Regions from separate parts of the Marinobacter sp. VGCF2001 genome, predicted to be linked through region 3. Evidence: predicted binding sites of a transcription regulator. Region 3 holds the regulator's gene; each other region holds the start of a gene.
The links. Region 3 encodes LexA, which represses DNA repair genes until DNA is damaged. Its sites were predicted from a motif close to CTGTNTNNNNANACAG; they were not measured.
Positions count from the first base shown of each region.

Region 1: a site for LexA is predicted at 2,243-2,258, ahead of recA (recombinase RecA). Genes of this name have one in related genera too.
Region 2: a site for LexA is predicted at 2,043-2,058, ahead of recN (DNA repair protein RecN). Genes of this name have one in related genera too.

Region 1 is NZ_JBNFVX010000010.1:69,808-74,136, forward strand. Features, by position in the region: gene ACP2AU_RS11150 (SLC13 family permease) at 1-576, opposite strand, end outside; gene ACP2AU_RS11155 (flavodoxin family protein) at 626-1,087, opposite strand; gene recA (recombinase RecA) at 1,110-2,153, opposite strand; gene ACP2AU_RS11165 (nicotinamide-nucleotide amidohydrolase family protein) at 2,310-2,807, opposite strand; gene ACP2AU_RS11170 (FAD-dependent oxidoreductase) at 2,820-3,947, opposite strand; gene ACP2AU_RS11175 (TIGR04283 family arsenosugar biosynthesis glycosyltransferase) at 4,065-4,329, shown strand, end outside.
Region 2 is NZ_JBNFVX010000019.1:2,859-7,187, forward strand. Features, by position in the region: gene dnaK (molecular chaperone DnaK) at 1-1,160, opposite strand, end outside; gene grpE (nucleotide exchange factor GrpE) at 1,253-1,861, opposite strand; gene recN (DNA repair protein RecN) at 2,121-3,800, shown strand; gene fur (ferric iron uptake transcriptional regulator) at 3,855-4,271, opposite strand.
Region 3 is NZ_JBNFVX010000001.1:633,345-637,673, reverse strand. Features, by position in the region: gene ACP2AU_RS02990 (SIMPL domain-containing protein) at 1-62, opposite strand, end outside; gene ACP2AU_RS02985 (gamma-glutamyl-gamma-aminobutyrate hydrolase family protein) at 65-811, opposite strand; gene ACP2AU_RS02980 (amidoligase family protein) at 804-1,805, opposite strand; gene lexA (transcriptional repressor LexA) at 1,977-2,585, shown strand; gene ACP2AU_RS02970 (cell division inhibitor SulA) at 2,625-3,110, shown strand; gene ACP2AU_RS02965 (hypothetical protein) at 3,118-3,378, opposite strand; gene ACP2AU_RS02960 (DUF6586 family protein) at 3,435-3,917, opposite strand; gene ACP2AU_RS02955 (DUF1329 domain-containing protein) at 4,135-4,329, shown strand, end outside.

The DNA.
Region 1 (4,329 bases), on a different contig from region 3:
GTAGAGCCCGGCCACCAGAAGCACCACAAGGCCAATGGGCGTGAAGTCAAAAAATCCGAAAGGGGTCATGCCGGATTCGCTCATCTGGCTGGCGACCACCAGATTGGGCGGCGTTCCGATGAGCGTCAGCATACCTCCTACCAGGGAAGCATAGGCCAGCGGAATCAGCAGGCGGGCCGGGTTCATTCCTGAACGTCGAGCCATGCTCAGTACTACAGGGAGCAATAGCGCTACGGCGCCGGTTGAGCTCATGAAGGCTGAGAGCAGCGCAGTGAGGGGAATGAGTACAGCCAGCAGGCGGGTCTCGTCAGATCCACCTACCCGCAGCAGCCACTGCCCTGCAGCTGCAGCAACACCGGTCCGGAAAAGCCCTTCGCCCACCACAAACAGGGCAGCGATCATCACCACCAGCGGGTTTCCGAAGCCGGAGACCGCCTCGCCGGGAGAGATCAAGCCGGACAGGGCAAGCACAGCGACCACCAGTAGCGCGACCATATCCATACGGATTCTGTCGATCAGAAAAAGACCGACAGTGGCCGCAAGCAGCGTGAGGACGAAAATAATCTCGGCGTTCACAGGCAGTTTCCTTCAGCGGGCAAAAGCGGTCGTCGTTAACAGAGTTATCTCAGATAATGCCCGCTTCCAGGCTAGCCGCCACGTACATCCCGAGCTCAGAGCACTGAGCTTCAAAATCTTCCCGATATTCACCCCGGCAGATCAGAGGCTCCTGAGCCAGCTTCCAGCGCAGTCCTGTGGTAATACTTTCGATGGCTCGGCGTGTGCCCGTGCCATCATGGCCGGCACGAATGTAAAAGCTAAAAGGCAGCCCCTGGGTCTTCTCCAGGCAGGGATAATAGCAGCGATCAAAAACGTCTTTGATCAAACCGGCCATATAGCCGAGGTTTTCAGTGGTGCCGAGGATGATGGCATCACAGGTGAGAATGTCTTCCGGCCCGGTGTCCAGAGGAGCCTTGACGACAACGTCAATATCTTCAATATCCGGATGGCGGGCGCCGCCTGCAACGGCGTCCCGCAACCGGACGGTATTCGGGGATGGAGCATGGGCAACAATCAGCAATCGCTTCATCATTTGCCTCCACCCCTTCGGATCAGAGCAGCTCGCCGTTCGCTTCGGCGGGGGCCTCGGCCGCCTCTTTCTTGTCCGGCTTCGGCATCAGCTTGTCGCGCACTTTGGCTTCAATCTCATGGGCCATGTCCAGATTCTCTTCCAGGAACTTGCAGGCATTCGCCTTACCCTGGCCGATCTTGTCTCCGTTGTACGCGTACCAGGCGCCGGACTTGTCCACAAAGCCCTCTTTAACGCCCATGTCCAGCACTTCGGCCATGTGGTAAATGCCCTTGCCGTACATAATCTGGAACTCGGCCTGCCTGAACGGTGGTGACACCTTGTTTTTGACGACTTTCACGCGGGTTTCGTTACCCACCACTTCGTCACCGTCTTTCACCGCGCCAATACGACGGATATCCAGCCGCACGGACGAGTAGAATTTCAGAGCATTACCGCCTGTGGTGGTTTCCGGCGAGCCGAACATCACGCCGATTTTCATTCGGATCTGGTTGATAAACACCATCAGGCAGTTGGCGTGCTTCACGTTACCGGTCAGCTTCCGCAGGGCCTGGGACATCAAACGGGCCTGCAGGCCCACGTGGCTGTCGCCCATTTCACCTTCGATTTCCGCCTTCGGGGTCAGGGCCGCCACCGAGTCAACAATGATGACATCAACCGCATTGGAACGTACCAGCATATCGGCAATTTCCAACGCCTGCTCGCCGGTATCTGGCTGGGAAACCAGCAGTTCATCGACGTTAACGCCCAGCTTTTCCGCGTAGACCGGGTCCAGGGCGTGCTCGGCATCCACGAACGCACAGGTTTTGCCTTGCTTCTGCGCTTCGGCAATTACTTGCAGGGTCAGCGTGGTTTTACCGGAACTCTCAGGCCCGTAGATTTCCACAATCCGGCCATACGGCAAACCACCAATACCCAGGGCGACATCCAAACCGAGAGAGCCAGTGGATACAGCAGGAATCGCTTCACGGGGCTGATCGCCCATTTTCATCACGGCACCTTTGCCGAATTGGCGTTCAATCTGGCTCAATGCTGCGCCTAGCGCCTTCTTGCGGTTATCTTCCATTCTTGCAAACCCTCGTTACCTGAGCCGCTCCACCCTCTCGGTCAATGCGGCGAATCCGGAGAAAACCTGAATAGTCATCCAGTATTTTCCTGTATATTTGAACAGTATTAAAACACATGGCCAGAACGAGACCAACCCCTGGCAAGGGGAAATTCGTCACAGTGTTTCAACGAAACTGGCAACTTCCTGTAAAGCATACAAAACCGATTGCCTGCGCACCTCATCTCTGTCGCCCTCAAAATACATCACACGGGCTTCAACCCGGTCTGCCCCGCCCCAGGCAAACCAGACAGTCCCAACGGGTTTATCGGCACTTCCGCCTCCTGGCCCGGCAACGCCGCTGACGGCCACGGCAACATCAACGCCCACGGCATCCACCGCGCCCTGCACCATCTGTCGTACCACGGGCTCGCTTACCGCGCCGTACTGCTCCAGCGTTGTTTCCTTTACCCCCAGAATTCCCTGTTTGGCATCATTACTGTAGGTCACCAGGCCTGCCATCAGGTATCCGGACGATCCGGCCCTGTCGGTCAGCACCTTGGCCACCCAGCCTCCGGTGCAGCTTTCTGCTGTGGCAATGGTCAGCCCCTTACGCTCAAGTACCTGCCCCAGCGCATCACCAGCATCTGCCAACTGCCTGTCTGTCACCTTCATCGTATTCTCCTGTTAATGACCACCGCCGGCGACCTGTTCAACCTCCGGAAAACTGTCAACAAATCCCCGGTCGATGCGGTCTTTCCAGCGCCACACCCAGGCCCCAGAAAAAGTCAGAGGGCCATAACTTCCGATCGCCGTCTGATCGCCCGACGCTAGCAAATACAACGAAAAGCGGCGCGGATAAAAGCGTTTCAGCGGCTCGTCACATACCGCGGCGGCGAGGTTACGGGCCAATATCGGCCCCGCCCGAACGGCATGAACCCCAGACCGGTCCAGGCGCCGGTCTACCCTCGCACAGGCATCGCCTGCGGCAAACACGTTCGGGTGTGAGGTACTGCGATGACAGGCATCCACGCTGACAAATCCGGCCTCATCCGTGGCCAGGTCACTGTTAGCGAGAAATGGCAACGCCTTCGCCCCCGTAGACACCAATACGACATCGGCACGAATGTCACCACCCCGGCCGAGATGAACCCCGTTTGCCAGCGGCTCGCCATAGTCTTCAATAACCTCCACCCCGCTTCGGACCAGCGCCCGATGCGCGAGCCGGCGAAAACGAGGCCGAAAATCCGGAACCGCACCCTTGCCGCCAGCCACCAGCACAACGTAAGCTCCGCCCTGCCCCTCCAGCCACCGGGCGATGGCCATGGCCAGCTCGGCTCCGCCCGCTCCGCCTCCGAGCACGGCAACGCAAGGGCCTTGGCGAGTGTCGAGTGATGAGCTGGCTTGTTGCCAGGTTTCGGCAAAACGCTCGATGGGTTTAACGCCCACCATCGCTGCTTCCGCCCCTGGGCACCCGGGCACACTGTTACTGGCAGAGCCGACATCAATCGATAGAAAATCGTAGGTCAGCCGCTTACCACTGGCCAGCGTGATGACCTGCTCTTTCGCCTTCAACCCATCAGCCCGATCAAGCACGAGTTGACCACCGGCGGCCGTAACCATAGGCTCAACCGGCACGCGGCACTGATCGAGCCGATAATGGCCCGCAACCCAGCCAGGAATCATGCCGGAGTAGTACTGCCAGGAAGATGGCGTAATCACCACCAGTTCGGTATCTGGCAGCGGATGACGCGCAAAGTGCTGCAAAGCCACCATATGCGCGTGGCCGGCACCCAGTAAAACCAGTCGCTTCATTCACTCATCCTCTGTTATCCGCTGGCCCGACACTCGTACGTGATGACAACGGGACCCGTTCACCATGCTCAACATCCTGGCCTCTGATATGCTCTTCACCGGAGGCGACCGACACCCATGTTCCAACAACAACTCACGAGGGAAGATCCCTCGCTGGCGATCATCGTTCCCGTACTGAATGAAATGCAGGGCATAAACGCACTGCTGGACCATCTCCGGTTCTGGCAGCGGCGCGGCGCTGAGGTCATTGTGGTGGATGGCGGCAGCAACGACAATTCGGAGGCGGTTATCCGCTCGCGTGGCTTTACCGTTATCCGCTCAGCCCAAGGGCGCGCTCTGCAGATGAATGCCGGTGCCAATGCCAGCACCGCACCCTATCTGC
Region 2 (4,329 bases), on a different contig from region 3:
TTCACGTCACCAGACAGAACAGCCGCCTGGATTGCAGCACCCATCGCCACAGCTTCGTCCGGGTTAACGTCCTTGCGGGCTTCTTTGCCGAAGAACTCTTTCACTTTTTCCTGCACCAGCGGCATACGAGTCTGGCCACCGACCAGAATAACCTCATCGATCTCGCCTGCTTTCATGCCGGCGTCTTGCAGGGCAACTTTACATGGCTCGAGGCTGCGCTGAACCAGCCCTTCCACCAGAGACTCCAGCTTGGCGCGGGTCAGCTTCACGTTCATGTGCTTGGGACCAGACGCGTCTGCAGTGATGTACGGCAGGTTAACGTCAGTCTGCTGGCTGCTGGAAAGCTCAATCTTCGCTTTCTCACCGGCTTCCTTAAGACGCTGCATCGCCAGGGAGTCGCCACGCAGGTCGATGCCGCTGTCCTTTTTGAACTGGTCAGCCAGGAACTCAATGATTTTGAGGTCGAAGTCTTCACCACCCAGGAAGGTGTCACCGTTGGTGGCCAGAACCTCGAACTGGTGCTCACCATCTACATCGGCAATTTCGATGATGGACAGGTCAAAGGTACCACCGCCCAGGTCGTATACCGCCACGGTACGGTCGCCACTCTTCTTGTCCAGGCCGTAAGCCAGGGCAGCTGCGGTCGGCTCGTTGATGATCCGCTTCACTTCCAGACCGGCAATCTTGCCTGCGTCCTTGGTGGCCTGACGCTGGCTGTCGTTGAAGTAAGCCGGAACAGTGATGACGGCTTCGGTCACTTTCTCGCCAAGATAATCTTCGGCGGTCTTTTTCATCTTCTTGATGATTTCTGCAGACACCTGCGGGGGCGCCATCTTTTCGCCCTTCACTTCAACCCAGGCATCACCGTTGTCGGCCTTGGCAATCTTGTAGGGCACCATCTTGATGTCTTTCTGAACCACATCGTCTTCAAAACGGCGACCGATCAGACGCTTGATGGCGTACAGGGTGTTGTTCGGGTTGGTGACCGCCTGACGCTTGGCTGACTGGCCCACCAGAGTCTCGCCGTCATCTGTATAAGCGATGATGGAAGGCGTAGTGCGATCACCCTCTGCGTTTTCAATGACCTTGACCTTGTCGCCATCCATGATGGCCACACAGGAGTTGGTTGTTCCCAGGTCGATACCGATAATCTTGCTCATTGAATCACTCCAATTCTTCTGAATGCTGTCCCGGAGAATATCTGCCCCGGCATTTGCTGTTTAATCGCTATATTGGCGCTCTATTCGACTTTTCAAGCCTGCTCGTCGATTTTTGGCGCCTCATCGGCCTTGGCCACCACCACCATGGCGGGACGGACTACCCGGCCATTGAGCTGATACCCTTTTTGCACAACCGCCACCACACTGTTGGGCTCGGCATCCGGCGCCGGCACCATAGACATGGCCTCGTGGTGCTGGGGATCAAACGGCTCGCCCACCGGGTTCAGCTGCTCGACGTTGAACTTTTTCAGGCTGTTCATGAACAGGTTCAGGGTCATTTCCACACCCTCGCGGATGGAGCCAACCAATTCACCCGCATTCTCGTGGCCCTCAGTACTTTCAACAGCCTTTTCGAGGCTGTCGGCCACCGGCAACAGTTCCTTTACAAATTTTTCGAGTGCGAACTTATGGGCTTTCTCGACATCAATCTCGGCCCGACGGCGCACATTCTGCATTTCCGCCTGTGCGCGCAGAGCCTGTTCCTGGTGCTCCTGAAGCTTCTGCTGCAAAGCCTCCAGTTCCGAGCCACCTTCCGGCGCCGGGTCAGCGTTCTGGTCGCCTGCGGCCTGCTGTTCCGTTTCGGCTTCAGCGGCTTCGTTATGTTCCTCTACCTGTTCGTTGCGCTTATCGTCAGCACTCATGACAACTCCTGATAACGTTTTCACGGCCCCGGAGGCCGGCAGAAATAACCACCCCTGCTTACGCGAAAAGCAGGAAAGAATTGCTTTGCGAACGGATATGGGGCCCGGTTTCCGTGTTTCAACCTTGGCGCCCGCATTCTTTGATCTTTTCATCACCCGCGATTTGCAAACCCAAAAAAGGCTGTATATATTCACAGCCACTGTATGAATTACCAGTATTCGGATTGCAACGGGCTCAAGTACGAGCGGAGGTGTCGGTATGCTTACACAACTTACGGTATCCAACTACGCCATTGCGGAGCGTGTTGAGCTTCAGTTCAGCCGCGGCATGACAGCCCTGACCGGCGAAACCGGGGCCGGCAAGTCGATTGTGCTTGACGCTCTGGCGCTGGCCATGGGTGGCCGCGCCGATGCCGGGGCGGTTCGCCACGGCGCCAAACGTGCAGACATCACCGCCAGCTTTGATATTTCCCGCATCCCTGAAGCCCGGTCCTGGCTGGAGGATCATGACCTTGACGATAAAGATGACTGCATACTGCGCAGAACCATCAGCAAGGACGGCCGTTCAAAAGCGTTTATTAATGGCCAGCCGGGGCCACTGTCACAACTGAAAGAGCTGGGCGGGCTACTGATGGACATCCACAGCCAGCACCAGCATCAATCACTGCTACGCAAAGAAACCCACCGGAAACTGCTGGACGAGTTTGCCGGCGCCGGGACACTTGCCGAACAAACCCAGGCCGCCTGGAAATCCTGGCATCAGACCAGCCAGAAATTGCAGCAGCGCCAGCATAACGCCGACGAAGCCGAGGCCAGACTGCAACTGCTTCGGTATCAGGTTGAAGAACTGGACAGACTGGCACTGAACGAAGATGAACAAACCAGCCTGGAAGCCGAGCAAGCCAGCCTTAGCCAGGCCGACTCAATACGGCACAGCAGCCACCAGGCCGCCCTTCTGTGCACGGAAGACGAAACCTCGGCATCCGATCTTGTGCGCCAGGCGCTTCAGCAGCTTGAACAACTTCCGGTGGACATTCCGGCGCTGGCCGACACCATCCAGATGCTGAACGAAGCCCAGATTCAGATTTCAGAGGCCGGCGACAATCTTCGCCGGTTTGTGGATGATTACGAAGCCGACCCTGCCCGGCTGGCCGAAGTCGAAGATCGCCTCAGCGCGATTTATCAGATGGCCCGAAAACACCGGATAACACCGGAGGAGCTGCCGGAACTGCACCGGCGCCTGGGCCAGGAACTGGCCGAGCTGGACGGCGGAGAAGGCAGCCTGGAACAATTGGAAGCAGAGCTGGAGGAGCAGCGGGTACACTTTGACCGCCTGGCCAGCGAACTGACCGAAAAGCGGCAGAATGCCGCAGCCGAACTGGATCAACGCATTGCCGGGGAACTGGCACAACTGAGCATGCCGTCGGTACAGTTTGTCAGCCACCTGAGCAAAAACCGTGACAGCACGCCAGCGCCCCACGGCATGGAAGAAATCGAGTTTCTGGTCAGTGCCAACCCCGGCCAACCGGCCAGATCCCTGGCCCGGGTTGCGTCCGGCGGTGAACTGTCTCGCATCAGCCTTGCAATTCAGGTGGTTGTCGCACAAACCTCAACCACGCCAACCCTGGTCTTTGACGAAGTGGATGTCGGTATCGGCGGGGGCACGGCCGAGGTGGTCGGCCGCCTGCTGCGGTCTCTGGGCGACAACGGCCAGGTTCTGTGTGTAACGCATCTGCCACAGGTGGCCGCCCAATGTCATCAACATCTTTTTGTCAGTAAATCCATTGAAAAGGATGCAACCTACTCACGCATTGAACCGCTGGACGATCAGGGCCGGATTGGCGAGGTGGCCAGAATGCTGGGAGGTGTGGACATGACCGAGCAGACCATCGCCCACGCCCGTGAGATGTTCGTGAAGGGCCAGGCAACACATCACTAACCCCTCTCTGCCTTCGGAGAGCTATTGGGCCAGCGTTTCGCTGGCCCTTTTTTATTACTTGTCGGTCTTCAAGGGCTTTACGTACAGAATCAGGCTGTGATCGACAATCTCGTAGCCGTGTTCTGCCGCAATCTTCTGCTGCCGCTCCTCGATCACTTCGTCCACGAACTCAATGACTTCACCGGTCTGGGTGCAAACCATATGGTCGTGGTGATCATCACCGGCCATCTCGAAAACAGCGTGGCCGCCCTCGAAATTATGCCGAAGCACCAGCCCCGCCGCTTCGAACTGTGTGAGCACCCGGTAGACGGTGGCCAGCCCGACATCATCGCCCTGGTCCAGCAACTTCTTGTAAACGTCCTCGGCACTCAGGTGATGCTCTTTGGCATTCTCAAGGATGTTGAAAATCTTGACCCTCGGCAGGGTGACCTTCAGACCGACTTTTCGTAATTCGGCGTTTTCAGCTGACATGTTACCATTCGCTCTTTGGTGTGCTTGACGGCTTCCGGTATGATGAAGCCGCAATACA
Region 3 (4,329 bases):
ACGGTGAGCGGCAGCACGGAAAGAGCAGCGGTCAGCGCCATAACGGAGCGGAATTTGACCATGGTTATTCTCCTTGTAAGCGAGCGTCAGGGGATTCGAGGTTGTCCAGCCGTTCCAGTTTCCGGGCTCGTGCAGCCTGAACAAAGTGACCAAAAATACGGCGGTGCCCGGTGTGGTACAGAAGGTATTCCGGATGCCATTGCACGCCCATCAGCCATTGCTGGCCAGTGTTCTCAATGGCCTGAACAAAAAGATCATTATCTACGGCGGTAACTCGCAGATTGCGGCCCAGGCGTTTGATCGCCTGGCTGTGGATCCGGTTGGCGCCGATGACATGACTGTACATAAGCTGGCCGAGCCGGCTGTCTTGCACCAGGCGAACGGTTTGCAGGGGCAGGAGTAAGGGCCGGTGCCGCGTATTGACCCGCAAAGGGGTAACGTTCTGGCACAGGGAACCGCCATGAAAGACATTGATGAACTGCGCGCCCCGGCAGATACCGAGCACCGGGATATTGATGGCTTCGGCCTGCTCCAGCAGATGGGTGTCGGTTGCATCGCGCTTCAGGTCGTACCGTGCGGTTACCTGAGATTGTTGCTGGTAGCGCTGTGGATGAACATGGGTGCCGCCGGAAAGTACCAGTCCGTCCAGTAATGCGACGTTGGTCCGGTCACCGGGCCTGATGTAGTGGGTTCTTGCGCCGTGCAAACGCAGCCCCAGGCTAATCAGGCGGTGAGCCATGGAGCGCCGCGCCGGACCACTGATGCCGATGGTCAGGCCCGGAATTTCCGGTGCTTCGGTTTGTTCAGACATAACCGTGCAGGCGCAACCAGTTATCGGTTGTCTCGCGCCAGGAGTGGGTGAGATTGTGGAAGTTGAATTCCCGAGCCTTGTGAAACTCCTGGCGCAGATCTGCAAGGTCCCGGGGGGTGTTCGCCAGCTGCTCAAGCACTACCCAGTCGTTCCAGACGGTGGAGAAATGCCATGCCGGGTTGTCTATGTCGCAGTCGGGTAAGCGATAGTGCAGCGTGGGACGGCTTTTAATTCTGGGGTCCCGGACATACTCCTCCAGCAGCGGTTTATTCAAATGCGCAAACAGCGGCAGAAGGTCCAGCGCTTTGTTGCGGGTAGGGTTGTAGCGCAGGTAATCCCGCATCAGGGTTTCAATGTCCGGTGAGTAGTCGGCTGCCAGGAGCCGATCGGTATACCGACTGCTCCAGGGTTCAATGTAGGTGGTGAATTTCCTGCTGATGTCCAGCTGATGCCGGGATTTAAGCCAGTCATACAGCAGGGCAAACGCTTGCAGGTAGCGCACCAGCGTCTCCGGCTCCAGGTCGGGTAACTCGGGGTTCAGTTGAAGCCCGAAAGCGAAATAAATGGCTTCCCGGCTTCCCTCTGCTCCAAGCCTGTGAAGCTCGTCGACCAGATCTTCGATCATTCCAAGTGCTGACATTGCCAGCGGCGGTGCCACAATTTCCAGGGGAACAATCTTCTCTGCGGCAAAGTCGATCACATCCATGGCATGGGTGCCAAGCTCTCTGAGGGACTCCGGGAGCCTCTGGTCGGCAAGATCCAGGTCTTTGATCGGGTCCGAGTCGAGCTCGATGGTAAACGCGCCGGCTTCCGTATCCACCCGGGTGACGTATCGGGATGTGAGTCTGGGCTCACCATCCAGCAAGCGGGCTACATGGGCCACCAGGGACTCGTAGGCCAGTCCCGACAGCTCAATTTCAACACCGACCTTTCTTTCCGGCCCGGCCTGAGTAGTCTGCTGTTCCGGCATATTACAGCGATTGTGTGCAGTCATGTCATTCTCGGCTTCCCTGTGTCTGGACTAAGTCACCTTAACATATACAGGTTGTCGCTCTCCCGTTACAGCACAGACACGAAAACGCCGGGGGCTTTACACTGGATAAAACACTGTATATAGTCAGTTCACTGTATAAAAAAACAGGATCGAAATCCCGGAGCCCGACCAATGAAGTTAACCGCAAGACAATCACAGGTACTGGATATTATCCGCCGTTATGTGGATGAGACTGGCTATCCGCCTACGCGGGCAGAGATCGCGGCAGAGCTTGGGTTCCGTTCTGCCAATGCCGCAGAAGAACACCTGCGGGCCCTGGCCCGCAAAGGGGCCATCGAAATGGTTCCTGGGGCAAGCCGGGGCATTCGGCTGCCGGAAGCTGAGGAAGATCCGGGGTTGCCTGTCATCGGGCAGGTTGCGGCGGGCAGCCCGATACTGGCGCAGGAGCATATTGAAGATCACTGTACCCTGCAGCCCGGTTTTTTCTCGCCCTCGGCAGATTATCTGTTGCGGGTTCGGGGTATGAGCATGAAGGATGTCGGGATTCTGGACGGAGACTTGCTGGCCGTCCACAGCACCCAGGACGTTCACAACGGCCAGATTGTCGTCGCCCGTGTTGGTGAGGAAGTCACCGTAAAACGGTTCCGAAAGGAAGGCAGCAAGGTCTGGTTGATTGCAGAAAATGAAGAGTTCGCTCCGATAGAAGTCGATCTCACGGAGCAGGAATTGTTTATTGAAGGGCTTGGGGTGGGGGTTATCCGCCGGTCAGATCTTCATTGAGAACAGTGTTCACAGGCGCGCAGCGCAGGTAGGTGAGTAATGGAACAGTTGAGCTTCTCCCAGAACATGGCGTTTCAGCCGTCGGCTGTTGCTTCGGCAACTGCGGTTTCAGCAGGAACGAAGGTATCGACCGTCGGCGTAGTGTCGGGGCGTCATGCGTCGACGGGCTTTGGCGGTAATGTGACCGAAATTATTCTGCCTGAAGAACAGGTGGAGAACTTCCAGTTGCTGCTGCCAATGCTGACTCAGCTGAACCAGGAAAAGCGCTGGCTGGCCTGGATAGATCCTCCCCAGTCGCTGGTTGCCAAATGGCAAAAGATGCACGGCATTGTTGCTGGCGAAATCCTGGTGCTGCGGTCGACAACCGAGTTTCCGGCTCAGGATCTGGCGGAGCGTGCTCTGGGGGCAGGAACCTGCCACGCAGTGGTACTCTGGACTCAGAAGTTGGGGCGCGCAGCGCTGGAGACCTTGCAGACGGCTTCAGCCCGGGGTAACAGCCATGGTGTGGTGCTGCGCCAGCGATAAAGAGCGATCAGTGCAGGGTGTAGCGGGGCTGACTGTCTACGAAGTCACTCTCGTCGTCTTCCCAGTCAATGTCATGGCTGATATTGCCTGCAGCCTCTATGCCTGCTGCGATCATGGCTTTGGCAACGCTCATGTCGCGGTCTTCAAGCATTTCGCGGGCTTCTTCAGAGAACGAAATTCGCACCAGAGGCGCAGCGTCGTCATCGATACGGCGAAGCGCATAGTCGCCATCGGCAAGTTGTACGATTTCAAAAAACGAAGGTGACATTCATTCAACCTTTATTTGCTGTCTGTATGCGTTAATGGTGTAAGTCGGGTAGCGAGTTACCACTCGCTGTGCTGATCGTCGATGGCTCTGGCTGTGGCGCTGATTGCAGCCAGTGTGCTTTTCAAGGCTTCGGCAGACCGATCGGGGCCCTGCTCTGCGGAAATCGCGATGATGTTTTCGTCGGTAACAGTTTTTCGCGGTTTCGGCGGCTCTGAGAGCGCCCTCTCCAACTGGTCCAGGTGTTGCCACCAACTCCCTGTTGTATCAATCAACTCCCGCAGTGTTCCGATTTCTGCAATCGGGTAGCTGAACAGGGTCTCAAGCTCGTCTACCGTCGTTGGCGTTGCCGCTTTGTTCTGATGACATCGGGCAATCATCGTCAGCAATAGCTGGCGAGCCCTCAGCATAAGTTCCACCGCGCCCTGGATCAGCGCCTCACGGTCGGCTGCCGGGAGTTCCTCTGCGTGTTCCGTTCTGGCCACCAAGGTCTTGGCAAGAAACAGCTTTTGACAAACGAGAGAGTGCCATTGAGAGGCCATTGGAAAACCTGTGGTCAGATCACTGTCTACGAGCGGTTGAGTAAAGCCGGCCAGTGTACCATTTCCAGCGGATTATTTCCCGCCCTGGAAGCCTCGGTAAAAACGCTTTCACAAGAAACTACAAACAACCACTTGAAACGATCGTTTGAAACTGGCAAAAAGGTCGGCAGATTGGGTGAGTAATAACCACTCAAAAGACTCACGCTGGAGGTAAAGGATGCGAAACCGATTAATTGCTGCCATCGCAGTTGCTGTTATGGGAGCTTCCACTCCGCTGCACGCGAAGGTAACCCAGGCTGAAGCCGCACGTCTGAATAACGATCTCACCCCGGTAGGGGCGGAACGTGCCGGTAATGAAGTCGGCACGATACCTGCCTGGGATGGCGGTCTTGATACCCCCCCGGCCAACTGG